Regions from separate parts of the Gordonia crocea genome, predicted to be linked through region 1. Evidence: predicted binding sites of a transcription regulator. Region 1 holds the regulator's gene; the other holds the start of a gene.
What was found. The regulator LexA, encoded in region 1, represses DNA repair genes until DNA is damaged. The targets are predictions, from matches to a motif close to CGAACANNTGTTCG.

Region 1 (14,658 bases):
CGCGGAGGCGGTCGGCGATGTGGTTGACCACGAAGCGCGAGACCGAGGGATCGAAGCCGACGACGTCGTCGCGGGTCGGGTCGCGCAACCCCAGGCCCGGCTGGTCGAATTTGGCGCCGAGGATGACGTGGCCCGAGCGGATCGAGTCGAGCAGGTTGCGCGGGTTGCTCCCGCAGGCGGTGAGCACCCCGAGGCACGAGGCGAGGACGGCCAGGGCCACCAGGGTGCGTCGCAGTGCGCCGGCCATCAGTGGTCCAGGATCTTCGACAGGAAGTCGCGTGCGCGGTCGCTGTCGGGCGAGGTGAAGAAGGTGTCGGGATCGGCGTCTTCGACGATCGCGCCGTCGGCCATGAAGATCACGCGGTCGGCGGCTTTGCGCGCGAAGCCCATCTCATGGGTCACGACGACCATCGTCATGCCCTCGTGCGCGAGGGAGACCATGACGTCGAGGACCTCGTTCACCATCTCCGGATCGAGCGCCGACGTCGGCTCGTCGAACAACATGACCCGCGGCTCCATCGCCAGCGATCGGGCGATAGCCACGCGCTGCTGCTGGCCGCCCGACAGTTGGGCGGGGTACTTGTCGCGCTGTGCCGCGACCCCGACCCGCTCGAGCAGTTCCATCGCCTTCGCCTCGGCCTGCGCCTTCGACTTCTTGCGCACCTTGATCGGGGCGAGGGTCACGTTTTCCAGGATCGTCTTGTGGGCGAACAGGTTGAACGATTGGAAGACCATGCCCACCTCGGCACGCAACGCGGCGAGGTCGCGGCCCTCCTCGGGGAGGAGGTGCCCGTCGAGGTAGATCTCACCGCTGTCGATCGGCTCGAGGCGGTTGATCGTCCGGCAGAGGGTGGACTTGCCCGAGCCGGATGGACCCAGCAGCACGACGACCTGCCCGGCCGGGATGTCGAGGTTGATGTCGCGCAGCACGTGGAGGTCGCCGAAATGCTTGTCGACGTGCTGGAGGGAGACCATCGGCGGTGCGCTGGCGTTCCGAGAGGCCGCTGATGTCATAACCGATCACCTTAGTACCCGATCGGCGACACGGCAGTGCGTGTCGGGTTTGTCGACCGCACTATCCTTGGTGGAGTGAGTATCGAGAGTTCGCCGGTTGGTGGCGCCCCCGCCGGGCAGCCGCGCTATGAGGTGCGCACCTTCGGGTGTCAGATGAACGTGCACGACTCCGAGCGGATCTCCGGCCTCCTCGAGCAGGCCGGGTATGTGGCGGCCGCCGAGGGCGACGAGCCCGACCTGGTCGTGTTCAACACGTGCGCGGTGCGGGAGAACGCCGACAACAAGCTCTATGGGAACCTCTCCCATCTCGCGCCGGTGAAGCGGCGCAAGCCCGGGATGCAGATTGCCGTGGGCGGCTGCCTCGCCCAGAAGGACCGGTCGGCCGTGCTGGACCGGGCACCGTGGGTCGACGTGGTGTTTGGCACGCACAACATCGGGTCGCTGCCGGCGCTGCTGGACCGCGCCCGGCACAACGACGAGGCCCAGGTCGAGATCCTCGAGTCGCTGGACCGCTTCCCGTCGACGTTGCCGGCCCGTCGCGACTCGGCATATTCCGGATGGGTCTCGGTCTCGGTGGGCTGTAACAACACCTGCACGTTCTGCATCGTCCCGTCCCTGCGCGGCAAGGAGACCGACCGCCGGCCCGCCGACATCCTCGCCGAGGTGCAGGCGCTGGTCGACCAGGGCGTGTTGGAGGTGACCCTGCTCGGCCAGAACGTCAACGCCTACGGGATGTCCTTCGCCGACCCGGATCAGCCCCGCAACCGCGGCGCCTTCGCCGATCTGTTGCGCGCCTGCGGCACGATCGACGGGTTGGAACGGGTGCGGTTCACCTCGCCGCATCCGGCGGAGTTCACCGACGACGTCATCGAGGCGATGGCGCAGACCCCCAATGTCTGTCCCCAGCTGCACATGCCGTTGCAGTCGGGCTCGGATCGGGTGCTGCGGGCGATGCGGCGGTCCTACCGCCAGTCGAAGTACCTCGGGATCCTCGATCGGGTCCGGGCGGCGATGCCGCACGCGGCCATCACGACCGACATCATCGTCGGGTTCCCGGGTGAGACCGAGGAAGACTTCCAGGCGACGCTCGACGTCGTCGAGGCCGCTCGGTTCAGCTCGGCCTTCACGTTCCAGTACTCGCCCCGCCCGGGTACCCCGGCGGCCACGATGCCCGACCAGGTGCCGCCAGAGGTGGTCACCGAGCGCTACCAGCGGCTCGTCGCACTGCAGGAGAAGGTCTGCCTCGCCGAGAACGAGACGCTCGTCGGCACCGAGGTCGAGCTGCTCGTCACCGCGGACTCCAGCCGTAAGAGTGCCGAACACGACCGGTTGACCGGTCGGGCCCGCGACGGTCGTCTTGTCCACTTTGTGCCCGGCGCCGGGAACGCAGTGAGCGGGCCGATTCGACCCGGCGCCGGGAACGTAGTGAGCGGGCCGATTCGACCCGGCGCCGGGAACGCAGTGAGCGGGCCGATCAGACCCGGCGATGTGGTGACGACGACGATCACGGCGGCGGCGCCGCACCATCTCATGGCCGACGGGGGAGTGACCACGATCCGCCACACGCGGGCCGGGGATGCCCATGAGGCGAATCTGCGGCCGACCACGGCGTCGCCGGGGGTGGGTCTGGGTCTGCCGACCATCGGCGCCCGACCGTTGGAACCGGCGACCACCGGTTGTTCTTCGGGGAGTTGCAACTAATGACGGGATTTGACGTGACTGACGATTCGACGCCTGGGTTCGACCAGTTCAAGGACGATCTGCGCAAGGCGGAGCGCAAAGTGGCCGGGGAGATCGACCCAGGTGCCCGCGCCGTGGTGGTGGCCGTGGCCGTCTTGGTGGCGGCGGTGTCGCTGGCCTTGCCGCACACCGGATCGGTCAAGGGGTTCGACGTGTTGAGCTACACGGCGGGCGCGCAGGAGGCCGACGTCGCAATCACCTCGCGGATCTTCGTGTACATGGTGCTCATCTTCGGCGTGTTGGCCTCGACGTTGGCGTTGGTGACCCGCCGCTGGGTGCTGGCGTGGGTCGCCCTGTGCGGCTGCATGGTGTCGGTGGTGGCCGGAATGCTGGCCTGGTGGACGCGGACGACCCCGGGAGTGAACGCCCCGATGGGCCCGGACGGCAAACTCTTGGCCCCGACGGGCGGGATCGGCATCGGGCTCATCCTGGGGTTGGTGGCCATGGTGGTGCTGTCATTCCACTGGGCCCGCGTCGTGTGGTCGCGCAACGTCTACCAGTTGGCGCTGGAGGCGCAGCGGCGAGAGGCGGCGGCCGCCGAAGAGGACCGGATGCGCGATCTCACGCAGCGGCGCACCGACACCGACCGCTCCGACACCGACTAACCCCGCCGACTGGGCCCTCGATCTCGCCGACTGGGCCCTCTTTTTCGCCGACTGGGCCCTCGGTCAGCGGTCTGAAACGGCGCTCTCCGCCGCCTTGGCCCATTCGCGCCACTGGTCGGCCTGTTCGCGCAGCTTCTTCGCGTCGGAGGTCTTTCCGCGTTCTTCGGCCTTGCGGGCCTGTTCCTCGAGGGCGGCGACCTTCTCGGCGAATTGGGCGGCGCGTGCCGCCACCTCGGGGTCCTCGCGGCGCCAGCTCGCGTCCTCGGCCTCGCGGATCCGGCGCTCCAACGCGCGTAGGCGCCCGTCCAGCGGTCCCATCTGGGCCCGTGGCACCTTCCCCAACTCATCCCAGCGTTCCTGCAGCGAGCGGAGCGCGCGTCGGGCGGCCGTCAGATCGGCGGCGGGGTCGATGGTCGCCTCCGCCTCGTCGAGCAGCTTCGCCTTTGCCTCCGCGTTGGCGGTGAATTCCTCGTCGCGCTGCGTGGATTCGGCATTGCGCGCCGCGAAGAACACGTCTTGTGCGGCCTTGAACCGGTGCCACAGTGCGTCGTCGACGTCGCGTGGCGCGCGTCCGGCGGCCTTCCACTCGGCCATCAGTTCGCGGAATCGACCCGACGTCGGCCCCCAGTCGGTCGACGACGAGAGCTCCTCGGCCTGGGCGATGAGCTCTTCCTTGCGGTCCTTCGCCGCCGACCGGTCGCGGTCCAGTTCGGCGAAGTGGGCGCCGCGGCGCCGGTTGAACTTGTCGCGGGCCCGCGAGTAGCGCTTCCACAGGACGTCGTCGGTCTTGCGGTCGATGCCCTTGATCTCGCGCCACTCGTCCAGGATGGCGCGGATCCGGTCGCCGGCGGCTTTCCACTGGGTGGCGTCGTTGGCCAATTCTTCGGCTTCGACGGCAAGGGCGGTCTTGCGTGCCACGGCTTCCTCGCGGTCATGTGCCCGCTGTGCTTTGACCTCTTCGGCCACGTCCTCGGCCGTCGCGGTGATGGCCTTCAGGCGGGTCTCCAAGGCCGCGACGTCGCCGATGACGTGCGCGGTGGGCAGCGCGTCCAGCAGGTGCTGTGCCGCGGTGCGGGTCTTGCGCGGATCTCCCGAGCGCGCCGCCAGCCGCTCCTCAAGGATCTCGACCTCGGTGGCCAGATCCTCGAACCGTCGGGCAAAGTGCGCCAGACCCTCGTCCGGGCTGCCGGCCTGCCACTGTCCGACCTCTCGCTCGCCCTCGGCGGTTGTCAACCAGACGGTGCCGGTCTCGTCGACCCGGCCGTAGCGATGGGGGTCGCCGGCATGGGTGGGCTGATGTGTGATCGGGGCATTGGTCACCGGCTTCGCGCCGGGATGGGGGCCCGGCCGCGGCCCGGGCTTGGGGCCGGGTTTCGGTGCCGCTGGATCACCGCTCGTCGTCGGTGGCGAAGTCGAAGGGGTGGAGTCGGAGGTGGTCATCGGATCCTCACGTTGTCTGCCGCGCGTCACGGCTGCCAGGTTCTGGTTTCGCGGCACCGGGGTCGGGCCGTTGGGCTCCATTCAAGCAGGTCGACTAGCGTCGTGGGTTGTGTTGATTTCGGCGGTTTTCCTCCCGGGCGCTCCAGCGCTGGTGCCCGAGGTGTCCGGTCCGGGGGTCGGCGAGCTCGAACCGATCCGCTCCGCGGTTGCCCAGGCGGTCGCCGAACAGGCCGCCCTCAGCGGTTCTTGGTGGGCCGTGGGGTCCGACGACGCCCCGGCGCCGGCGCCGGCCGCGGAGAGCGCGGTGCCGGCCACTGGGTCCTTCGGCGGCTTCGGGGTGGACCGGCGTGTCGCCCTCGTCGATGACCCCGGGGCACCCGTCGGGCACCTGCCGACGGCGATGCTCGTGGCCGGGTGGGTGCGCGAACTCGCGACTCGGCGCCCGGCGGTCACCCCGGTCGTGGTGACGCCCGGAGCCGATGGTGACCAGTGCTCGCGGCGCGGTGCACAACTTGCCGCCGAGATTGCCGCGGCCCCCGGTGATGCCGCCCTGCTCGTCGTCGGCGACGGCGCCATCCACCTGTCCGAGCGCGCGCCGGGCGGTGGGCGCGAACCGGCGGCCGTCGAACTCCAAGAGCAGATCGACGCGGCTCTGGCCTCCGGTGATCCGGCGGCACTGCGGGCGCTGCCGGTCGAATCCTGTGACCGGTGGGGGGCCTCGGGTTGGGCGCCGTGGCAGGTTGCGGCGGCCTGCGCCCCCGGTCCCGCGACCGTGCGCGTCGGCTACTCCGGTGCGCCCTTCGGGGTCGGCTACAACGTCGTGACCTGGCGGTTCAGGTGAGTCCTCGGACCCCGATCATCGTCGTGGGCCCGACGGCGAGCGGGAAGTCGGATCTGGCGCTCGACTTGGCCGAACGGCTCGACGGGGAAATCGTCAACGCCGACGCGATGCAGCAGTACCGCGGGATGGACATCGGCACGGCCAAGGTCCCCGTCGAGCAGCGCCGCGAGATCACCCACCACCAGATCGACGTGCTGGACGTGACCGAAACCGCCACCGTGGCGCGGTATCAGCGCGGTGCCATCGCCGACGTGGACGCGGTGCGGTCGCGCGAGCGCACGCCGGTCATCGTCGGCGGATCGATGATGTACTACCAGGCCCTCGTCGATGAATGGGAGCTGCCGCCCACCGACGCCGCGGTCCGGGAGCGCTACGAACGACAGCTCGTGCAGTCGGGGACGCAGGCGCTCCACCGGCGCCTGGCGGAGGTCGACCCGGCCGCGGCACGGATCATCCTCGACACCGACGGGCGCCGGATCGTGCGCGCGCTCGAGGTCGTCGAGCTGACCGGCCGGCCGTTCGCCGCCTCCCAACCGACCATCGGCGACCCCCGCTGGGGCGCGGTGATCGTCGGGGTGGACCGCGACACCGAACTCCTCGACGAGCGGATCGCCGCCCGGACCGACCAGATGTTTGCCGCCGGACTCGTCGACGAAGTCGGCGGCCTGCTCGATGCGGGCCTGCGCGAGGGGCAGACGGCGATTCGGGCCATCGGCTACGCGCAGGTCGTGGCCCATCTCGATGGCGAGTACGACCTCGCACACGCACGGGAACTGACCTTCGTGGGCACGCGCCGCTATGTCCGGCGCCAGCGCTCGTGGTTCCGCCGCGACCCGCGGATCCGCTGGTTCGACGGCGGTTCGGCGGACCTCGTCGACGAGGTCACCGCCCACTGGGCGGCTGCCGGGGCGCCGGTAGACTGACCTGGTGACCAGTGCGACGTCGCAACCGCGGGCTTTCTGGAAGGGCCACGGGACGCAGAACGACTTCATCATCGTCGACGATCCGGGAGCGTTGCTGCCCCTGGAACCGGCGACGGTGGCCGCGCTGTGCGACCGCCAGCGCGGGATCGGTGCCGACGGATTGTTGCGCGTCGCCCGTGCCGGGACGCTCGTCGACGCCGGTGTGCTCACCGGGCTGGGCGAGGGGATCGCGGCGGACGACCTGTTCATGGACTACCGCAATGCCGACGGCTCGATCGCCGAGATGTGCGGCAACGGGGTCCGCGTCTTCGCCCACTACTGCCGGGTCGCCGGCCTGGTCGACACCGACGAATTCGTGGTCGGGTCCCGCGCGGGCGCGCGACCGGTCCGGATCCACTCGATCAGCGACACCGATGCCGACGTCAGCGTGGCGATGGGCCCGGCCCGGCGCGGGGTCACCTCCTCGGCGACGATCGACGGCCGGGTGTACCGGGGCCTCGCGGTCGACCTGGGTAATCCGCACCTCGCCTGTGTGGTGCCCGGCCTCACCCACGGAGAGCTCGGGGCCATCGACTTTTCCGGTGGCGTTCAATTCGACGCCGGAGTCTTCCCCGAGGGCGTCAACGTGGAACTGCTGACCGAACCCGTCGACGACGGCGCCGCCCTGATCGCATCGATGCGGGTCATCGAGCGCGGCGTGGGTGAAACGCGCAGTTGTGGGACCGGTCTGGTCGCCTCGGCGAGCGCGCTGCTGGCGTCGGTGGGCCGCGACGAGGGGCTGCTGCGGATCACGGTTCCCGGCGGTCGGGTCGAGGTGGCCATCGCCGACGGCGGCCGGTCCTCGACGCTGCGCGGGCCGTCCCGGCTCGTCGCGCGGGGCGAATTGTTCGACGGGGCGCTGCGCTGAGCCTCGTCGGGCCGGCCCGAAAACCCAGGTGCGCCCGTCGGGGCGCCGGTGCGATCATTGAAGGCCTATGACTGAACACGAATCCCGATCGGCCGCCCCGACCACCGGCGAACTGGCACTCGACGACCGCGCATCCCTGCAGCGCGTGGCGGGGCTGTCCACCGAGCTCACCGACGTCACCGAGGTCGAGTACCGCCAGCTACGCCTCGAACGCGTGGTGTTGGTCGGCGTCTGGACGTCGGGGACGGCCGCACAGGCACAGGCGAATATGGCGGAGTTGGCGGCGCTGGCCGAAACGGCGGGGTCGCAGGTCCTCGACGCCGTGATCCAGCGGCGCAGCAGCCCCGACGCGGCGACCTACATCGGTTCGGGTAAGGCCGGCGAACTCCACGACTTGGTCGTCGCGACGGGCGCCGACACCGTGATCGCCGACGGCGAGCTGACACCGGCGCAGTTGACCGCGCTGGAGAAGATCGTGAAGGTCAAGGTCATCGACCGGACCGCGCTGATTCTGGACATCTTCGCCCAACACGCCACCAGCCGTGAGGGCAAGGCGCAGGTGTCGCTGGCCCAGATGGAATACATGCTGCCGCGCCTGCGTGGTTGGGGTGAGTCGATGTCGCGCCAGGCCGGTGGACGCGCCGGCAGCAATGGCGGCGTCGGCCTGCGCGGCCCGGGTGAGACGAAGATCGAGACCGACCGCCGCCGGATCCGGGAGCGGATGGCCAAGCTGCGGCGCGAGATCCGCGCGATGAAGACCGCGCGGACGGTGAAACGCCTCGAGCGCCACCGCAGCGGTGTCCCGACGATCACCGTCGTCGGATACACCAACGCCGGGAAGTCGAGCCTGGTCAACGCGATGACCGGATCGGGTGTCCTGGTGCAGAACGCCTTGTTCGCGACGCTGGACCCGACGACACGCCGCGCGCGCCTGGACGACGGTCGCGAGGTGGTCTTCACCGACACGGTCGGATTCGTCCGCCACCTGCCGACCCAACTCGTCGAGGCCTTCCGGTCGACCTTGGAGGAGGTCGCCGACGCCGACCTGCTGATCCACGTGGTCGACGGGGCCGAGGCATTCCCGCTCGACCAGGTCGCCGCGGTACGCACCGTGTTGGCCGAGGTACTCGAGGAGAGTGGTGACGGTGCCGCCGCGCCACCGGAGCTGTTGGTGGTCAACAAGATCGACGCGATGGACGGTCTGGCGCGCGCGGAACTGGCGGCAGCGCTGCCGGGGGCGATCTTCATCTCCGCCCGAACCGGGGAAGGCCTCGACGGGCTCTTCAACCGGGTCCGCGACGAGGTGGGCCGCCACGACGTCGAGATCTTCGTCGATGTGCCGTTCGACCGTGGCGACGTCGTCTCGCGGATCCATGCCGACGGCGAAGTCCGATCGACCGAGCATCACGCCACGGGGACGAAAATGAGGATCCGCGTGCCCGCCGCGCTCGCCGGGGAACTCGAGGAGTTCACCCGGACCGGCGGCTGAGGGGTCGTCAGATCCGGCGCATCACCGTCACGACCTTGCCGAGGATGACGGCGCGGTCGCCGGGGATCGGCTCGAACAGCGGGTTGTGCGGCATCAGCCACACGTGGTCGGCGTCGCGCTTGAACGTCTTCACGGTGGCTTCGCCGTCGATCATCGCGGCGACGATGTCGCCGTTGTCGGCGACGTTCTGCTGCCGGACCACCACCCAGTCGCCGTCACAGATCGCGGCGTCGATCATTGATTCGCCGATGACGCGCAACAGGAAGTGGGTGCCGTCCCCGACGAGTTCGCGGGGGAGTGGGAAGACGTCTTCGACGGCCTCCTCGGCGAGGATGGGGCCGCCCGCGGCGATCTGTCCGAGGACCGGCACGTACGTCGGTGCGGGCATCCCGTCGGTCCCGGCCGCGGCGCCTCCGGGCGGCGGCTGGTTCTTGTCCGGCGCGACGTTCACCGCGCGTGGTCGGTGGGGGTCGCGCTTGAGGAGGCCCTTGGTCTCCAGGGTGCGCAACTGGTAGGCCACCGATGAGGTCGACACCAGGCCGACGGCGTCGCCGATCTCGCGGATGCTCGGCGGGTAGCCGCGCTCACGGACCGACTTGCGGATGACTTCCAGCACGTCGCGCTGGCGCTGGGTCAGGGTTGCCTCGACGGCCGCCGGTGAGTCGGTCAGGCCGGCCTGCGGCTTCTTCTTGGCCATGGTTTCTCCTGTTCTCGGTTGAGCCCCACGGTAGCGAAACAAACCGACAGTTTCAAACATTTGTTCGACGTGTCGCGAGACTTTGTCAGACGGGCGTGGTAGAACTTCGAACATCAGTGCATCGAACGTACGAACGAGGAGATCGAAGATGAGCGCATCGGTGATGTACCGCCCGGGCCACCCGCACCACGCCGTTCCGACGTCGCGGCCGATCGCCGCGGCGGGCCATCGGCAGCGTGTGGTCCAGCCGCACCGCGGGCCCGCCCGGTCGGAGGGCCGGGCGCTGCGTGGGCCGCGCGACACGCGGCTGCCCGCACCCCGCCCGGGCCGGGGCAGCGAGTGCACCGGACCGGCCCATGGCCGTCCGCGGGTCGCACGGCCGGCGCCGGACAGCCGGGTGTTCGCCCGGCGCAAGGCCGCCGCGGCCATCCTGGTGGGCGCCGCGCTGGCCGGGCTGGTGTGGCTGTTCGCCATCGTCGGCGGAAACTACGAGGCGGCGTCGGCGCCGGCTCCGGTCGCCACGTCGGTTGTGCATGTTCGCGGCGGCGAGACGCTGACGGCAGTCGCGGCCCGGATCGCACCCGACATGCCGCGACAAGCAGTGGTGAACCAGCTGCGGGCGCTCAATTCGATGACCTCGCCGACGTTGACCGTGGGCCAGGCACTGGTCGTCCCGGTGTACCGCTGATCGGCGTTCGCCGGTGAGGGGCGCACCGGTATTGTTGGGGACATGCATTGCCCCTTCTGCAAGCACGAAGACACCAAGGTCGTGGATTCGCGCCTTGCCGACGAGGGGCAGGCGATCCGCCGCCGCCGTTCCTGTGTCGAGTGTGGCCGCCGGTTCACCACGGTGGAGTCGGCCGTGTTAGCCGTCGTCAAGCGCAACGGGGTGACCGAGCCGTTCAGCCGCGAGAAGGTCATGAAGGGGGTTCGTCGGGCCTGCCAGGGGCGGCAGGTCGACGAGGACGCCCTCGCCCAGTTGGCTGCGCAGGTGGAGGACGCGGTCCGTTCCTCGGGGTCGGCGGAGATACCCAGTCACGAGGTGGGATTGGCCATCCTCGGGCCGCTGCGCGATCTCGACGAGGTGGCCTACCTGCGCTTCGCCTCGGTCTACCGGTCCTTCGAGTCGCTCGACGACTTCCAGCGCGAGATCGACCTGCTGCAGGCCCATCGCGCCTGATTCCGTCAGGTGAAGGCGTCGAATGCCTTGAGCACTCGCTTTTCGGACACCGGATGGGCGGTGCCGAGCCGTTGGGCGAACAATCCGACGCGCAACTCTTCAACCATCCACTGGGCGTAGTCGTTGAACGGTTCGCGGCGGTGTTCGGGCAGCTGGTGGAGCCGTTGGTTCCACCGTTCGATGACGCGGTCGACGGCGGCGAGGGCGTCCCGGTCGCGGGCCGCACCGGTGTCGAGTGATTCGAGTCGGATGATCGCCGCCCGAAGGTAGCGGGGGACCTCGGCGAGGCGGTCGATCGGAGTGCTGCCGATGAAGCCGTCGAAGACGAGGTTGGCCAGCTGTTCGGCGACATCGTCGGCCGCCAGCGTTCCGGTGCGCGAGTCAATGGCCGCGTGGACCTCGGGGACCAGCGCAAACACGTCCAATGCCGCGAAGAAGGCGGTCGGCGCCCGGTCGGTGATCTGCGGGGCGAGGTCCGCGCGCAACGCGGCGAAGGCCGACGGGGTGCGCAGTGCGGATGCGCGGGCGGTGGGTACGGAGTCACGGATGGCGCGGCGGGTGCAGTCGGCCAACAGGGCGTCGAGGTCGGGGTAGGGGTGCTGACTCAGGGCCAGCCGTTGCGCCGGGTTCAACGAGGACGCCGTCTTCCTCGACAAGGCCGGGGTCGACGCGGCGAGCAGCGTGATGACGGCCGGCACCATGGCCGCGTCGCGGGCGGGGGCGGTCGGGAAAAGAGCGGATGCGACGGTCGTCGCGTCGACGGGCGAGAGGCCCGGGTACCGGGTCACCCGCTGCCCGGCGATGTCGGCGGAGACCGACTCCTCGAGATCCCCGAAAGTCTCGGCCGTCCACGTCGAGGCGGTGACCCGATCCGGCGCGGTGCGCGCGCCGGGCGCCTCCTCGTCGCGTTGCAACCGGGCCAGCGAGCGGCTGGTGGCGACGATGTCGCCGCGCTCGTCGACGAGGGCGAAGTTCATTTGGAGGTGGTCGTCGATGCGCGCGAGGTTGAACGTGTCCGGGGTGATCGTCGTCCGCGTCAGGGCCGACAACTCCCGCGCCACGCCGGTGAGCAACGGCTCACTGCGCGGCTTGAGGCGGGCGAGCACCGCTGCGGCGAATTGCGGTGAGGGGGAGGCGAGTCGGCGGATCTGTTTGGGCAGCGTCTTGATGAGGGCGGCCACGAGCTCTTCGCGCATTCCCGGGACCGTCCAGTCGAATCCGGCCGGGCGCACGTGGTCGACGAGGTCGCGCGGGATCTCGACGGTGACGCCGTCGTCGGGGTCCCCGGGGGCGAACTTGTATCTCAGCCGCAGGCGCAACTCGCCCTGTGCCCAGGTTCCCGGATAGTCGGCCTCGGAGACCGGGCTGTGTGCGACGACGTCTTCGGCCCGCAGGTCCAACAGGTCCGGTTCGGTGCGCGCGGCCTGCTTCCACCAGGCGTCGAAATGCTGGGCCGAGACGACGTCGGCCGGGATCCGGGCGTCGTAGAAGGCGAAGAGCTGATCGGCGCTGATGACCAGATCGCGCCGGCGTGCCCGGCTCTCCACCTCCGCCGCATCGTCGAGCAACGCGCGGTTGCGGGCGAAGAAGGCGTGCCGCGTCCGCCAGTCGCCGTCGACGAGGGCGTGGCGGAGGAACAACTCGCGGCACAGCGGCGGGTCGATCTTGGTGTAGGTCACCCGGCGCGACGCGGCGAGCGTGACGCCGAACAGGGTGACGCGCTCGTAAGCCAGGGTCGTCCCCTGCCGCGACGACCAGTGCGGCTCGCTGTAGGAGCGCTTGCAGAGATCGCCGGCGAGGCGCTCGGCCCACGCCGGGTCGATACGCGCCACGGTGCTGGCATAGGTGCGCGAGGTCTCGATGAGTTCGGCCGCCATGAGGAAGGCGGGCGGTTTCTTTGCCAGCGGTGACGACGGGAAGATCATCAGCGAGGTGTTCCGCGCGCCGAGGTATTCCTTGGAGTCGGGCTTGCGTGCGGCGATGTTGGACAAGAGCCCGGCCAGGATCGCCTGGTGGACCGCGTCGGGGTCGCGGTCCCCGGAGCGCTGGACGCCCCAGCCGAGGTCCTTCACCGTTCGCTCGAGCTGTCGGTGCAGGTCGCGCCACTCGCGGATACGGGTCCAGTGGAGGAACTCCCGTTCGCATTGGCGGCGGAATTGGTTGCCCGACAGCGCCTTTCTCGACTCCGCGAGGTAGTCCCACAGGTTCAGCAACGAGAGGAAGTCGGAGCCGGGCTCGTCGAATCGACGGTGGGCCTCGTCGGCGGCCTCCCGCTTGTCGGCCGGACGCAGCCGGACATCGGGGATCGACAGCGCCGATGCGACCACGAGAACGTCGGCGACGCAGCCGAATTCGTGTGCGGCGACGAGCATCCGGGCGGGTCGGGGATCGATGGGCAGCCGGGCCAACGAGCGGCCGACGGCGGTCAGCTTGGGGGCACGGTCGGGTCGGACGGTGATCGCGCCGAGTTCGCCCAGCTCGGCCAGACCGTCGGCGATCGCGCGGCTCGACGGCGGTGAGACGAAACCGAAGTCGGCGATGTCGCCCAGCCGCAGCGACACCATCGAGAGAATGACCCCGGCCAGGTTCGAGCGGAGGATCTCCGGATCGGTGTAGGGCGGGCGCGCCTCGAAATCCTCCTCGTCGTAGAGGCGCAGGCACACGCCGGCCGCGACACGTCCGCAGCGTCCGGCACGCTGGCGCGCACTGGCCTGGGACACGGGCTCGACCGGAAGGCGGGTGACCTTCGTGCGCGGCGAGTAGCGGGAGATTCGCGCCGTACCGGTGTCGACCACGTACCGGATGCCCGGAACGGTGAGGGAGGTCTCGGCGACGTTGGTGGCCAACACGATTCGGCGCCCGTTTGACGGGGTGAAGACGCGGCGCTGCTCGGCGATGGACAGCCGGGCGTAGAGCGGGACGATCTCGGCGCCGTGCGACTCCCGGTGGGCGAGTGCCTTGGCCGTCTCCCTGATGTCGCGCTCGGTGGGCAGGAAGACCAGGATGTCGCCGGTGGCCCCCGCCCAGAGCTCGCTGACCGCGGAGTCGATGGCCGCGGCTTGCTCGGTCTCCGGTGCCGGCGGCCGGTAGCGCAGTTCCACCGGATAGGTCCGCCCCGAGACCTCGATGATCGGCACGCTGTCGGTGGCGGTGGCAAAGTGCCGGGCGAACCGTTCGGGCTCGATCGTCGCCGAGGTGATGATCACCTTGAGGTCGGGTCGGCGGGGCAGCAGTTGCTTGAGGTAGCCGAGGATGAAGTCGATGTTCAGGCTGCGCTCGTGCGCCTCGTCGATGATGAGCGTGTCGTAGGCGCGCAGCATCGGGTCGCTGGCGATCTCGGCCAGCAGGATGCCGTCGGTCATCACCTTCACCAGCGTCGAGTCGGCGACCCGGTCGGAGAAGCGCACGCAATAGCCGACCGCGTCGCCGACGTCGGTCCGGGTCTCCTCGGCGATCCGCTCGGCCACCGACGTGGCGGCGATGCGCCGCGGTTGGGTATGGCCGATGAGGCCGTCCACCCCTCGTCCGGCGGCCAGACAGATCTTCGGCAACTGGGTCGTCTTGCCCGAACCGGTTTCGCCGGCGACCACGATCACCTGGTGCTGCGCGAGTGCGGCGGCGATCTCGTCGCGGCAGCCGCTGACCGGCAGCTCGTCGGGGAAATGGAGGTGGGGTCGCTGGGCGCGCCGCGCCTCGATCAGGCCGGGCCGGGCGCCGCGCGGTCGGGAGGGGCGGGACGGCGACATGATCAGACCAGCCTACGTGGGCGCCGGCCGTCCGGCCCACCCAGACGGGTGTCCCGCGACGGGGCGCACGGTGACA
Region 2 (14,658 bases), on a different contig from region 1:
AGGAACTGCTCGACGCGGCGCTCGACGTCGCCCGCATGATCGCCACCAAGGACACCCGCGTCATCCGTCGCGCCAAGGCCGCGATCAACGGCATCGACCCGGTCGACGTGAAGAACAGCTACCTGCTCGAGCAGCGCTACACCTATGAACTGAACCTCGCCGGCGTCGCCGACGAACACCGCGACGCCTTCGTCGCCGAGGGCCAGAAGGGAACGAAGTAATGGCGACCGACAAGACGTCGACACTCGACGAGGTGATCGCCGAACTGTCCGACGGGATGACCATCGGCATCGGCGGCTGGGGATCGCGGCGCAAGCCGATGGCCCTGGTGCGGGCGCTGGCGCGCTCGTCGGTGACGGACCTGACCGTGGTCACCTACGGCGGCGCCGACCTCGGCCTGCTGTGCGAGGCCGGGAAGGTCACCAAGGCCTACTACGGGTTCGTGTCGCTGGACTCGGCCCCGTTCTACGACCCCTGGTTCGCCAAGGCGCGCACCACCGGCACGATCACCGCGCGCGAGATGGACGAGGGCATGGTCAAGTGCGGCCTCGAGGCCGCCGCGGCCCGGCTGCCGTTCCTGCCGATCCGCGCCGGCCTGGGCTCCGACGTCCCGGCCTTCTGGGAGGGCGAGCTCAAAACCGTCGTCTCCCCCTACCCCGAGGATTGGACCCGCTCGCACAGTTCCCGGCGTCCGGACCCCGACGGGCGCACCCAAACGCTGATCGCGATGCCCGCGCTGCGCCTCGACGCCGCCTTCGTGCACCTCGACCGGGCCGATGTCCACGGCAACGCGGCGTACACCGGGGTCGACCCGTACTTCGACGACCTCTACCTCGCCGCCGCCGACCGACGCTACCTCGAGACCGACGAGCTGGTCACCACCGAGGAACTCGTCGGCTCCGTGGAGCGCGAACGGCTGGTGGTCAACCGGATGAACGTCGACCGGGTCGTCCACACCCCCAACGGCGCGCACTTCACCTTCAGCGGCTCGTACGGGCGCGACGAGGCCTTCCAGCGGTTCTACGTCGAATCCGCCGGCGACGAGGCGACGTGGGCGGCCTTCAAGGCCCGCTTCCTCGACGTCGACGAACAGACCTACCAGGACGAGGTCGCCAAGTGGCAGGCCGAGCAGGAGGACAACCAATGAGCACCAACGACGCCGGGAACACCGTGAGCGGGTCGAATCAAACCGACGCCGGGAACACCGTGAGCGGGTCGAATCAAACCGACATCACCCGCGCCGAGTACTGCGTGACGTCCTGCGCGGACATCTTCACCGGGGCCGGCGAGATCATGGCCTCCCCGATGGCGCCGACGCCGCTGATCGGCGCCCGGTTGGCGCGCCTGACCACCGAACCCGACCTGCTCATCACCGACGGCGAGGCACTCATCCTCGCCGACACCCCGGCGATCGGGAAGACCGGGCCGATCGAGGGGTGGATGCCGTTCCGCAAGGTCTTCGACGTCGTCGCGTCGGGCCGTCGCCACGTCGTGATGGGCGCCAACCAGATCGACCGGTTCGGCAACCAGAACCTGTCCGCGTTCGGGCCGCTGCAGCACCCGACCCGTCAGATGTTCGGGGTGCGCGGCGCGCCGGGCAACACGATCAACCACCCGACGAGCTATTGGGTGGCCCGCCATTCGTCGCGGGTGTTCGTCGACCAGGTCGACATCGTGTCCGGCATCGGGTTCGACAAGATCGACCCGCAGAATCCGGCGTATGACCACCTGAACATCCACCGCATCGTCACCAACCTCGGCGTCTTCGACTTCGGCGGACCCGACCACACCATGCGCGCCCTGTCGCTGCACCCGGGGGTCGGCGCCGACGAGGTCGCCGAGAACACCTCCTTCGAGGTCGCCGGTCTAGCCGACGCCCCGACCACCGCGACCCCGACCGACGAACAGCTGCGGATCATCCGAGAGGTGCTGGACCCCAAGGGGGTTCGCAACCGCGAGGTGAAGTCGTGACCGCCCCCGCGCTGTCCACCCGGTTCACCGACCTGGTCGGGGTGAAGTACCCGATCGTGCAGACCGGGATGGGCTGGGTGTCTGGGCCGGCGCTGACGTCGTCGACCGCCAACGCCGGCGGACTGGGCATCCTCGCCTCGGCGACGATGACCTTTGCCGAGCTCGAGACGGCCATCGCCAGGACCAAAACACTCACCGACAAGCCGTTCGGCGTGAATTTGCGCGCCGACGCCACCGATGCCCCGGAGCGGATCGACCTGCTGATCCGCGAGGGCGTCAAGGTCGCCTCGTTCGCGCTGGCACCCAAGCCCGAGCTGATCGCCAAGCTCAAGGACCACGGCATCGTCGTGATCCCGTCGATCGGCGCGGCCAAGCATGCGGTGAAGGTCGCCTCGTGGGGTGCCGACGCGGTGATCGTCCAGGGCGGCGAGGGTGGCGGCCACACCGGCCCGGTCGCGACGACGCTGCTGCTGCCCTCGGTGATCGACGCGCTCTCCGGCGCCGGAAGCGCCGGCGAGCGGGCCGAATCATCACCGCCGGGCGGGCCGCCGTCGATCCCCGTCGTCGCGGCGGGCGGCTTCTTCGACGGCCGCGGCCTGGTGGCTGCCCTGGCCTACGGCGCCGAGGGCGTCGCGATGGGCACCCGGTTCCTACTGACCTCGGATTCCGCGGTGCCCGACTCGGTGAAACAGGAGTACCTGCAGCGCGGCCTGGGCGACACGGTGGTGTCGACGAAGGTCGACGGCATGCCGCACCGGGTGCTGCGCACACAGCTCGTCGAGGCGTTGGAGAGCGGCTCGGGAATCCGGGCGCTGGCCGCCGCGGCGCGCAACGCCAACGAGTTCAAGCAGATGACCGGGATGCGCTGGACGACGATGCTGCGCGACGGGCGCACCATGCGCAAGTCGGGCGAGCGGACCTGGCAGCAGGTGATCATGGCCGGCAACACCCCGATGCTGCTCAAGGCCGGTCTGGTCGAGGGCCGTACCGATGCCGGCGTCCTGGCCTCGGGACAGGTCGTCGGGATGATCGACGACCTGCCCTCGTGCGACGAGCTGATCCAATCGATCATGGTCCAGGCCCACGCGCGGATCGACGCCCTGAAGAATTTCAGTTAATCACTAGTAACTGAAGGGTGTGGCGGGGCATAATCGTCGCATGTCGAGCACGCCTGTCCAGCCGTTGTGGGTTCCCGACGCCGAGCGGATCGCCGCGGCCCGGATCACCGATTTCGCCCAGCTGGTCGGCCACGGTGCCGACGACTACCAGGCCCTGTGGGAATGGTCGGTGACCGACCTGCCCGGGTTCTACGGCGCACTCTGGGACTACTTCGGGCTCGACGGCGTGAGCGGGTACGACGAGGTGCTCGCCGACGCGTCGATGCCCGGCGCCCAGTGGTTCACCGGTGCCACCGTCAACTTCGGCGAATACCTGGTGAGCCGGGGCGAGCCCGACGACATCGCGGTGATAGCCACCGACGAGACCGGCGAAGCGCGGACCTGGACGCGTCAACGACTGCGCGACGAGGCCGGCGCGCTCGCCGCCACCCTGAAGGCCGCCGGGGTGGGCCGCGGCGACGTCGTCGTCGGGTACCTGCCGCACGTCCCGGAGACGATCGCCGCCTTCGCCGCCACCGCCTCGCTCGGCGCGATCTGGTCGTGTGTCGGCCAGGACTACGTGGCCGGCGCGGCGATCGACCGCTTCGCCCAGCTGTCACCGAAGGTGCTGCTCACCTCCACCGGCTACTACTTCAACGGGCGCAAGCACGACCGCCGCGAGGACATCGCCCGGCTGCGTGACGGCTTGCCCACGGTCACGACCACCGTCGTGCTGTCGCGCGCGGGGTTCGACGGCGACGGACTCGGGATGGCGTGGGCCGACGCGGTGGCGGCCCCGGCCGCCCTCGATCCGGTGCGCGTCCCGTTCGACCACCCGCTGTGGGTGCTGTTCTCCTCGGGCACCACCGGGGTGCCCAAGGGGCTGGTGCACGGGCACGGCGGGATCCTCGTCGAAATGCTGAAACAACTCGGGCTGCACTGGGACCTCGGTGCGCGGGACCGGCTGTTCTGGTACACCTCGCCGAGCTGGATGATGTGGAACGCCCAGATCGCCGCCCTCGCCGTCGGGGCCTCGGTGATCTGCTACGACGGGTCGCCGTCGTTTCCCGACCCGGCCGCGATGTGGGACCTCGTCGACCGGCACCAGGCGACCTTCTTCGGCACCAGTCCCGGCTACCTGCTGGCGAGTCAGACCGCCGGCGTCGTCCCGGTCAGCGGCAGCCGCACCCTGGCCCGACTGCGGTCGATGGGCTCGACCGGCTCACCCCTGTCCCCCGACGTCCACCGCTGGCAGGCGCAGCAGCTGCCCGACGTGCCGCTGTGGTCGCTGTCGGGCGGCACCGACGTCTGCTCGGCCTTCATCGCCGGCTCCCCGACGGTGCCGGTGTGGCCCGGCGAGTTGTCGGTGCGCTGCCTGGGGGCGGCGATCGAGGCGTGGGACCCCGACGGCACCTCGGTCCCCACCGGTCAGGTCGGCGAGCTGGTCATGACCGAGCCGCTGCCGAGCATGCCGGTGAAACTGTGGAACGACCCCGACGGGCAGCGCTACCACGACGCCTACTTCGAGATGTACGGCTCGGCATGGCGCCAGGGCGACTGGATCACGCTCACCGAGCGCGGCAGCGTGGTCATCCACGGCCGGTCCGATTCCACGCTCAACCGCCACGGCATCCGGATGGGCAGCGCCGACGTCTACGCGGCGGTCGACGCCGTCGACGGGATCGCCGAGTCTTTGGTGATCGGTGCCGAGCAGCCAGACGGCTCCTATTGGATGCCGCTGTTCGTCGTCGTGGAACACGGCGTGGAACTCGACGACGAGCTGGTCGCGCGCATCAAGTCGAGCATCCGCGAACGCGCCTCTGCCCGCCACGTCCCCGACGAGGTGATCGCGGTCCCCGGAATCCCGCACACCAAGACCGGAAAGAAGCTCGAGGTGCCGGTCAAACGGATCCTGCAGGGCGCCGACGCGGGATCGGTCGCCAACCCGGCGTCGGTGGACAACCCCGATCTCCTGGCCGTCTTCGCCGAACTCGCCGCGCTGCGACAGGGCTCGGGATCCTGACCATCGGCACTAGTCCTCGACAGCCTCATCCGGTTGGGCGGTGATCCCGGAGGTCGTCGACGCCAGAGCACTTTCATGCAGACAGGCCCCGAACCATCGGTAGAGCCATTCCTGGGCCATCTTCCGGTTTTCGCAGAACACGATCGGCACCGACGGGAAGCGGGCCTGCGCCTCGGCGACCGAATCCGCGACGCTGCTCGCGTTGACGTGCTCGAGCTTGAACAGCGCCGAATAACCGGAGTCCACGATGACCGCACCCCGCGGTTGGTTCGCGAGGTCGGCCATCAGGTAGGTCAGCTTGCCCGAGAGCAGGCTCGACGCCAGGTCCTCGACGCTCTTGCGCTCGGCCGCCGCCACCAGCTCGTCGTCGGCGAAAACGGCATAATCCCCGACGGGCAGCGCTCGTTTCACCGTCGTCGCCTGCTGCTCGGAGAACTTGTACGCATACCGTTCGCGGGTGTCGACGACGATGTCGGGGACCAGACCGTGAGCCCGCGCCTTCGGTACGGCGACGTTCGGGCGCGCTTGCTTGGCGACCTTGCGCGACTGCCAGAACACCATTTCCCGCCCGCGCGCCCGGGTGAGGACGAACTGCGAGCGGTTCTCCTTGCCGCGCTCCAGCACCAAGTCGATGGCGGCGCCCCGCTTACTCACCGACCGAATCGGCAAGGCCTCGACGATCTCGGCATCCTCGGGCCACTCGACGACCCGGTGGCAGTAGACCTTGGCCGTGCGCGGCCACGTCTCGCGCACCTTCAGCACCACGACCTCACCGCCGACCGGCAGGCGCAACAAGTACGGGAGGCTGGTCCCCTCCTCCGGGTTGCGCGCGATCAGAAACTCTTCGGCCACCTCGTCAGGGTAGCGGTGTTGCCGCCCGATTCGCGCCGGTCGCCACTTCCGGCAAGCCCGCCAAGGCGAACAATCCCCGATCGAAGAACGCGCCCACGTGCGCGACCTTGCCGGCGACGATCGACAACACATCGAGTTGGAACGGCAGCCAGACATCGGCGCCGTCCGCCCCGGCCGACCGCATGTACATCCCGGCGGCCGGCAGTCCGTTGCAGGTGGTCGGGATCATCACGATGTCGCCGGCGCACTGTGCCGGGCACTGCATCCGGGTGAGGTCGCCGATCTGTTCGGCCCCGACGTACCAGCCCGGGAACGGCGGCATCTCCCACACGGCCTCGTCGGCCAGCAGCGCGACCACCCCGTCGATGTCGTGCCGTTCGAAGGCCGAGCAGAAGTCCTCCCACACGCGCTGCTCGTCGGCGGAGAGCTCGGCGGCCCGCCGCCCCTCCGGAATCGCACCGTCGCCCAGCGTCTTGCGCGCCCGGGACAACGCGCTGTTGGCCGCCGGGACGGTCATGTCGAGCAGGTCGGCCGTCTCGGCGGCGGAGAAGGCGAGGATATCGCGCAAGATCAGGGCGGCGCGCTGCCGCGGCGGCAACTCCTGCATGGCGGCCACCATTGCGAGGCTCACGCTTTCGCGGCGCTCGGCGACGACGGCCGGGTCGCCGAGCCGAGCATGCGGTAGCAATGCGCGAGCAGCTCGGCCCGCATCGCCGCGGTCGCCGATTCGAAAACCTGCTCGTCGTCCGTCACCTCACGCCCCTTGCTGCTGCTTCATGAACTCCTCGGGCCCGACTTCGACAGCCGCCGGGTCCATCCACATGATGCCCCACGCGTGGCCGTCGAGGTCCTCGAAATCCCGGCCGTACATGAATCGGTGGTCGTCGGTCCGACCGTCCTTCGCCCCCAGGGCGACCGCCTTGTCGACGATGGCGTCGACCTCGTCACGACTACCGGCGCTGAGGTTGATGAGGACTTCGCTGGCGGTCGTGGCGTCGACGATGGTCTAGTCGGTGAAGGTCGAGTAGAACTCCTTCTGCATGAGCATCGAGACGATGGTGTCGCCGAGGACGAGGGCGGCGGCGTTGCCGTCGCTGAAGCGGTCGTCGAAGTGGTAGCCCAGTGCGGTGAAGAAGTCGCGCGAGCGCTGCAGATCGGCGACGGGCAGGTTCACAAAGATCATGTCGTGCATCGGTCTTCCTTTCGGTTGCGGCGCCGCGTGTCGATGCCGTCATAGAGGTAGACCACCGGGGTCGCCGAAACTGATCGGTCCGCAACCAACGAGCATCGAGATCCCCTGTTGTGGCGTGGCTCACATTGACCTGGTAGACTGAACACCAGTTCGACTGATAGTCGATTCCGGCAGTTCAGGGGAGGTGGATCCGATGACCGACACGACCCCGGTGTTACCGGATTCGCCGGTGGAGTTGCTCGCGTTGATCGAGGCCGCCCAACACCGACTGACCACCGCGGTCTGGGCCGCCGAAACCGAGGACGACCTGCTGGCCGCGGCCCGCACCCTCGAACGCAGCCGCTGCCGCAGCGAAGCCATCGACGCCCAACTGTTCACCGAAATCAACGACCGCTGCGCCTACGCCCGCGACGGATTCACCCGCCCCCTGATGTGGCTGGCCAAAGGACTGCGCCTGGGCCGCACCGAAGCCAAGAAACGCTACCGCCGCGCCGAAACCATCAGCCGGCTGACCGCCATCACCGGCGAAACCCTGCCCCCGAAATACCCCACCACCGCCGGCCACCTCGCCGACGGACACATCAGCGGCGCCCACGTCGACGAAATCCGCGACGTCATGACCCGCCTGCCCTGGAAACTGTCCCCCGAACTGGTCGAGCGCGCCGAAACCGAACTCGCCGACCTCGCCCGCACCCTGACCCCCTGGGAGCTCCGCCGAGCCGGCATCACCCTGCTGGAATACCTCGACCCCGACGGCACCCTGGCCGACGACCGCGACCGCCGCAACCAACGCCGCCTGTCCCTGAGCCCACAAAACCGCATCCATATGTCAGCCCTGACCGCCGATCTCACCCCCAGCGCCCGTGCCAAACTCGACCTCATCCTGGCCAGCTGGGCCGCCCCCGGCATGAACAACCCCGACGACACCGACCACGACCGCCTCACCGGCGCAGTCACCACCATCGATCCCAGCGACCCCACCCAAGCCGACCGCCTCACCGCCGCCCGCCACCGCGACCACCGCACCCCCACCCAACGCAACCACGACGCCCTCGAAGCCATGTGCGACTTCATCGCCGGCCACCACGGCCTGGGCACCCCCAACAGAATCCCCGGCCAACTCGTCATCACCGCCACCATCGCCGACCTCAAAGCCGGCTGCGGACAAGCCCTCACCACCACCGGCACCCTCATCCCCGTCGCCGACCTCGTCGACCTCGCCGCCCGCCTCGACCCCTCCCTCATCGTTTTCGCCGACCACACCCGCGAAATCCTCTACCACGGCCGTGCCAAGCGATCAGCCACCTTCAACCATCGCCTCGCCCTCTTCGCCCGTGACCGCGGCGACACCCACCCCGACTCCGACACCCCCTTTATCCACACCCAGGCCCACCACCTGCCCGACTGGGCCGACGGCGGCCAAACCGACATCGACAAACTCACCGCCACCAGCGGACCCAACAACCGCGCCGTCGGCACCAAACCCCGCCAATGGGAAACCACCTACCAAACCAGCGACCCCCACCCCGGACGCGTCGCCTGGCGACTGCGCAACCACAACGGACCACCCGGGCGACCCCGCATCAACCACACCCACCACCCCGACGACCTCGCCCGCACCATCATCCGCAACATCCGCGCCATCGGCGGCAAAGGCTCCAAACACGCCGACCCACCCCACCCACCCGCCTCACGAATCGAGAACCGACTCTGCAACCGGCTGGGCTACACCGAGTTGTAGCCAGGTACCGAAGTAGGCTCGGACCCGTGGATCTGCGCCGCTACCCCGACGTCGAAGGCCCCGGCCTGGTCGCGGTCGACGCGGCCGACCGGCTGATACTCGACGAGACCGCCGTGCTCATCGACGACCTTGCTGTTCGCCGCGACGAGGTGGTGGTGATCGACGACTCCTACGGCGCCCTCACCCTGGGTCTGCTCGACCCGGTCCCCGGCACCGCCACGATTCGCGTCCACCAGGACCTCGTCACCGGCGAGCAGGCGTTGGCGGCCAATGCCGACCGCCTCGGGTTCGCCGGATTCGAATCCGTGTCGCTCTCGCCCGAGCTGGTCACCGGCGCGCGGCTGGTCGTCATGCGGCTGCCGCGCTCGCTGGACCGACTCGCCGAAGTCGCCGCGATGATCGCCGCCCATGCCGCACCCGACGCCGTGGTGGTGGGCGGTGGCCGGATCAAGCACATGACCCCGCGGATGAACGACGTGTTGCGCGAGGTATTCGACCGCGTCGACGTCAGCCACGCCCGACAGAAGTCACGCGTCCTGTTCGCCCGGGGACCGCAACGCGACGCCGCTGCCGGACGTGTCCGGTCGTGGCCGCGGACCGAGCAGCACCCCGACGTCGGGCTCGATGTCATCGCCCACGGCGGCGTCTTTGCCGGGACCGGGGTGGACATTGGAACGCGGTTGCTGTTGGCGCACCTTACCGAGGCCGGCGCCGACGCCACCCTGCGCACCGCCGTGGACCTCGGCTGCGGCAACGGCACCATCGCCGCGTGGTTGGCCCGGGCCCACCCGGACGCGCGCGTCCTCGCCACCGATCGGTCTGCCGCGGCCGTCGCCTCCGCGCAGGCCACCGCCGCGGCGAACGGGGTGGCCGACCGTGTCACGGTACGGCGGGTCGACGGTGCGGACGGCATCGCCGACGGGGCGGTGGACGTGGTGGTTTTGAACCCGCCGTTCCATTCCGACGCGGCGTTGGCGACCGGCATCGCCGAGCACCTCTTCGCCGAATCCGCCCGGGTCCTGCGCCCCGGTGGCGAGTTGTGGTGCGTGTGGAATTCGCACCTGCGCTATCGCGGCGCGTTGACCCGGATCGTCGGACCCACCCGCCAGATCGCACGCAATCCGAAGTTCACCGTCACCGCGTCGGTTCGCGCGTGAGCGCCCCGCGCATCACTGCCTCGGCCTGCGGGGGCGCGATCTCGACGGGCAGCAAGACCGCACCGCGCGGGCGCAGTTTGACGGCGAGGAAACCGTTGTCCAGCCGGTCCACCGACGCCACCCGGGAATAGCCGAGGACGACTTGGGCGCCGCCGTCGATGACCCGGAACGAGTCGGCAGCAAAGCCGGAGGCCCACTCGACGCCGGGAGCCGCGACGAGACGGTGGCGCCGCGCCGCCTGCCAATAGTTCAGCCCGACGATGATGACGACCAGTGCGGGAAAGGCCAGGAGCAGCCACCAACTCGCGGTCAGTGCCGCCGCGGCCACGATGACGGCCGCCTCCGCCACGAGGAAGATCCAGAATCCCCGGTTGCTGGTCAGCCAGTGCGATATCACCGCGCGGGTGAACCGGGCGGCGTCGCCGGGTTGGCAAACATACGAATACTGGATCGCCGGAACATCGGCGGGCACGGTCGTCACCGCACCAGCCTAGATCCGCTCAGGGAATCGACCCGTGTCCGGACGGGTTGTGGTTGTCGATGGATACCTCCCGCGATGAACTGCTGCCACTCCTCGCCGATCGCGTCAGCGCGTCGTCGTTCGACCCGGACCACGTCCTCGACCCGTCATCGCTGGATCTGCTGCTCCAAGCCGCGGGCACCGCGCCGTCGGCGGGCAACTCGCAACCGTGGTCGTTCATCGTCGGGCACCGGGGTGACTGGGTCCACGACCGGCTCGTCGACAGCCTCGCCGGGAGCACCCGCGCGTGGGCTCCGGCCGCGAGTGTCTTGATCGCCAACCTGGCGCAGGTCCACGTCGAGGACAGCGACCTCGAGTATTCGGAGTTCAGCCGCTACGACCTCGGCCAGGCCGTCGCCCATCTCACGGTCCAGGCCGCCGCCCTCGGATTGTCGGTGCACCAGTTCCGCGGATTCGACCGCTCCGCGGTGGCCGACGCTTTCGACGTCGCCCCACACTGGGAGGTCACCAGCATGGCCGCGGTCGGCGTCGCCTTCGGTGCCACGCCCCGCGTCGCACCCACCGGTCACGCGTCGTCGACGCCGGAGCGACGGAGCCTCACCGCAATCACCTGGGCGAGAGCAGCACCGGGATCGGCGGGGGCGTCGGGCGCGCCCGGCAGAACTCGACGAGCCGCCCCGACTCGGGGCCGGCCAACCGCATGAGTGCGGACAGGACGTGGAGCAGCCCCTCGGTCACCAGCTCCGGGTCCCCACTCGTCCGAACGATTTCGGCTGCCTCGGACTTGTCCCCATCGGCCAGCGCGGCCACCACCGCCACCGACTCCGACCATGCACCGTCCCTGGTCAAACGCATCGCTACCTCTTTCCCCGGCAGTGACCTGCCGATTGCATTTCCAGCGATGCTATTGACCTTGCGGCGCCGACGAATCGTCCAATGGTCACCGTCGAGAAGGGACCTTTGGGTACCCTAAGTCCCGATCTCCCGGGGCGTCAGCGCGGCAGAATACCGTCGAGGACGACGCTCAAGTACTGGTCGGCAATATCGTCGACCGACTTCGCGCCCCCGGGGCGGTACCAGCGCACGGCGACCCAGACGGTGTCGCGCAGGAAGCGGTAGACCAGTTCGACGTCGAGGTCGGACCGGAAGTCACCCTCGGCGACTCCGCGCCGCAGCACCGACTCCCAGAGTTCGCGGAACTCGGTGTTGCGTTCGTTGATGTAGCCGAACCGGTCCTGCCCGGCGAGGTGGCGGGCCTCGTTCTGATAGATCGCGACGGCGGTGTGGCGCGCGTCGATCGCCTCGAACGACGCGATCACCAACTGGCGCAGCGTGTCGGTCGCCGAGAGGCCGGCCGCGGCGATCTCCCGGTACCGCGCGAAAAGCGCGTCCAAGAAGCCGCGCAACAGCTCGTCGACCATCGTCTCTTTGGAATCGAAGTGGTGGTAGAGGCTGCCGGAGAGGATTCCCGCCGCGTCGGCGATGTCGCGCACCGTCGTCGAACGCAGGCCTCGATCGGCAAAGAGCTGCCCGGCGATGCCCAGCAACTCCTCGCGCCGCGTCGCGCCCGCTGTTGTGGACTTGGTTGCCACACACGTCTCCTCACATCTCGATCGCCTTTCACCCTAGCAATTGCTTGGTTGTTACGATCCGAAGAGAAATCACTTTACGAGGGGGAAATCACCGTGAACACCGTCAAGCGTCTGTTTGCCATCCTGGCCCTGTCCGCCGGCGTCGCCACCTTGCTGGTGGCCGCGCCGACCCCGGCCGCCGAAGCAGCCGGCCCGCCGTCGGCGCGCGTGTGCGCCCGGCTCGGTGGCGGTCCCTACGTCGGACCAATGACCATCACCAACCGCAACTTCTGGGACTTCGGTGCCAAGCGCACGCTGAACTCCTCGCCGCGCGGGTGCATGGTCTTCAAAGGCCTGCAGCCCCGCCGCGCCTACCGCGTCGTCGTCGACCGCGTGTTCTCCAGCTGCAACACGGGCACCCGCCCCGACGGCACCACCTACCGCTGGGGCAGCGAGGGCCACGAGGTCGGCGCGAGCCGGTGGCTCGTCACCAAGCGCACCGGCGTGACCGACCTCGGCACGTTCCGGGTGCGCCGCACCTGGATCGCCTGCTGACGATCCGCTAGCTCGCGACGGGAAGCGGCGGCAGGCTCGGCACCCGGGCCTGCCCGCGTCCCGCCGCACGGGTGACCATCGGCACCAGCCACAGGAAGACGCCCAAGTCGGCGACCACGGTCGAGGCCAGCCGGTTGTGGACGAACCCGACCGAGATGCCCGTGGTCTGGTCGGCCCATCCGAAGCATCCGCTATACCCGACGTGGCCGAAGCCCTTGGCGACCGGGATCGGCGCCCGGTGGAACCCGTGGTTCCACGACATCGGCAGGCCCAGCGCCCGGTCGAACCGCCGTCGACGGGGCCCCTCAAAGGAGGCCACGGTCGCCTCGGAGAGGAACTGCTGCCCGTCGAGGGTTCCGTCGGTCGCCAGCGGCGCGTAGATGCGGGCCATCGCCCGCGCCGAGGCGATGCCGTTCGCGGCGGGCATCTGCGCGTCGAAGATCTCCGGGTTCTGGGCCTTGAACAGCGTCGCACTGCCCGGCCCGACGTTGACCCCGCCCGCCAGGGCCCGCACCGGGTCCGGCAGACGGCCGATACCGGTGAGGACCGAATCGCGCAGCCCGGAACCGCCGACACGGAACGGGTCGACCAGTTCCGCCGGGGTCAGCCGGCTGTCTGCCGACGGGGCGCCCAGCGACAACTCGTCGATCCCGAGTGGGGCGGCCAACTCCGACTCCCACAACTCGCGCATCGACTTACCGGTCACCGCCCCGGCCAAGCCGCCGAGCAGCCAACCGAAGGTCAACGCGTGGTAGGCCGGCCGACCGAAGTAACGGTCGGGGTCGGCCGCCGCGAGGCGCGCCTGCATGAGGTCGTGGTCGAGCAACTCGTCGACGCCGTCGGCGATCCCGCGCAGTTGCGACAATCCGCCGCGGTGCAGCATCAGTTTGCGCACGGTGATGTCGCTGCCGCGGAACTCCGGCCAGTAGGTCGCGACCGGCTCGTCGTAGTCGATGAGGCCGCGGTCGGCCAAGCGGTGCACGACGATCGCCGACAGCCCCTTCGACGCCGAGTAGAGCAGCGACCCGGTCGACGGGGTCCACGGCCGTTTGCCGTCGCGGTCCTTGGTGCCGCCCCAGATGTCGACGACCGGCGTCCCGTTGTGGTAGACGCACAGGGCGCCACCACCGTTGAACCGGCTGTCGAGCAGCCGCCCGAACGCGGTCCGGACCCGGTCGAACCGCGGGTCGGAACTCCCGTACACGGCCATGCCGTTACCGCTTGGCGTTCTTGCGGATCGAGCCCTTCAGGAAGCGGCGGAACATCGACATCTGACTGTCGGTCAGCTTCACGTCGCGCGGGGTGAACGGCGCGCTCATCAGCTCGGCAAAGCTGATCGGCATCGTCGACACGGTCACCGCACGGGCGTGGCTGAAGGTCTCGAAGCCGAAGTGGCCGTGGTAGTTGCCCATGCCCGAGCGGCCGACGCCGCCGAACGGCAGGCCGTGTGAGAGTAGGTGCAGCGCGAAGTCGTTGCCACTGATGGACCCGCTGCGCGTGTTGTCGGCGACGCGGGCGAGGTTGGCGTTGTCCTTGCCGTACCAGTACAGCGTCAGCGGGTGTCCGGCCGAGTTGATCTTGTCGATCGCCTCCCCGAGATCCCGGTACGGGTAGACGGTCAGGACCGGGCCGAAGACCTCGTCCTCTTCGATCTTCATACCCGCCTTGACCCCCGTGAGCAGCGTCGGCGGGATCTTGCGCGCCTCGGCGTCGGGGAGTTGTTCACCCGCCGGCACGACCTGGCGCTTGGTGGCGCCGAGCTCGACGGCATCGTCGATCAGCCCGACGATGCGCTCGTAGTTCTTCTCGTTGATCGTCGAGGTGTACTGGCGGTTGGGCAGAATCGTCGGGAAGTTCTCGGTCCACCGCTCGATCACCTTGTCGGTGAACTCGCCGACCTTCGACTCGGGCACGAACACGTAGTCGGGGCACAGACACACCTGGCCGCCGTTGACCATGCGGGCGTCGGCGAGGAACTTCGCCGCGTCGGCGACGCTGGCGTCCGGATCGACGATCGC

Region 2: the regulator LexA is predicted to act here: its motif matches at 7,275-7,288, upstream of nbrcactino_RS15705 (HNH endonuclease signature motif containing protein).

The regions. Positions count from the first base shown of each region.
Region 1 covers NZ_BJOU01000001.1:2,317,386-2,332,043, reverse strand. Annotated here, with positions in the region: gene nbrcactino_RS11020 (transporter substrate-binding domain-containing protein) at 1-247, opposite strand, end outside; gene nbrcactino_RS11015 (amino acid ABC transporter ATP-binding protein) at 247-975, opposite strand; gene miaB (tRNA (N6-isopentenyl adenosine(37)-C2)-methylthiotransferase MiaB) at 1,168-2,715, shown strand; gene nbrcactino_RS11005 (Rv2732c family membrane protein) at 2,715-3,359, shown strand; gene nbrcactino_RS11000 (DUF349 domain-containing protein) at 3,423-4,799, opposite strand; gene nbrcactino_RS10995 (class III extradiol ring-cleavage dioxygenase family protein) at 4,909-5,640, shown strand; gene miaA (tRNA (adenosine(37)-N6)-dimethylallyltransferase MiaA) at 5,637-6,563, shown strand; gene dapF (diaminopimelate epimerase) at 6,568-7,470, shown strand; gene hflX (GTPase HflX) at 7,538-8,959, shown strand; gene lexA (transcriptional repressor LexA) at 8,967-9,656, opposite strand; gene nbrcactino_RS18195 (LysM peptidoglycan-binding domain-containing protein) at 9,805-10,344, shown strand; gene nrdR (transcriptional regulator NrdR) at 10,387-10,836, shown strand; gene hrpA (ATP-dependent RNA helicase HrpA) at 10,842-14,582, opposite strand.
Region 2 covers NZ_BJOU01000017.1:92,798-107,455, forward strand. Annotated here, with positions in the region: gene nbrcactino_RS15665 (enoyl-CoA hydratase family protein) at 1-221, shown strand, start outside; gene nbrcactino_RS15670 (CoA transferase subunit A) at 221-1,147, shown strand; gene nbrcactino_RS15675 (CoA-transferase subunit beta) at 1,144-1,971, shown strand; gene nbrcactino_RS15680 (NAD(P)H-dependent flavin oxidoreductase) at 1,968-3,089, shown strand; gene nbrcactino_RS15685 (acetoacetate--CoA ligase) at 3,130-5,091, shown strand; gene nbrcactino_RS15690 (ERCC4 domain-containing protein) at 5,101-5,943, opposite strand; gene nbrcactino_RS15695 (sigma factor-like helix-turn-helix DNA-binding protein) at 5,948-6,574, opposite strand; gene nbrcactino_RS18395 (hypothetical protein) at 6,571-6,696, opposite strand; gene nbrcactino_RS18440 (VOC family protein) at 6,950-7,135, opposite strand; gene nbrcactino_RS15705 (HNH endonuclease signature motif containing protein) at 7,329-8,876, shown strand; gene nbrcactino_RS15710 (class I SAM-dependent methyltransferase) at 8,903-10,033, shown strand; gene nbrcactino_RS15715 (hypothetical protein) at 10,011-10,514, opposite strand; gene nbrcactino_RS15720 (nitroreductase family protein) at 10,574-11,218, shown strand; gene nbrcactino_RS15725 (TetR-type transcription factor C-terminal domain-containing protein) at 11,507-12,106, opposite strand; gene nbrcactino_RS15730 (hypothetical protein) at 12,200-12,640, shown strand; gene nbrcactino_RS15735 (serine hydrolase domain-containing protein) at 12,648-13,850, opposite strand; gene nbrcactino_RS15740 (aldehyde dehydrogenase family protein) at 13,855-14,658, opposite strand, start outside.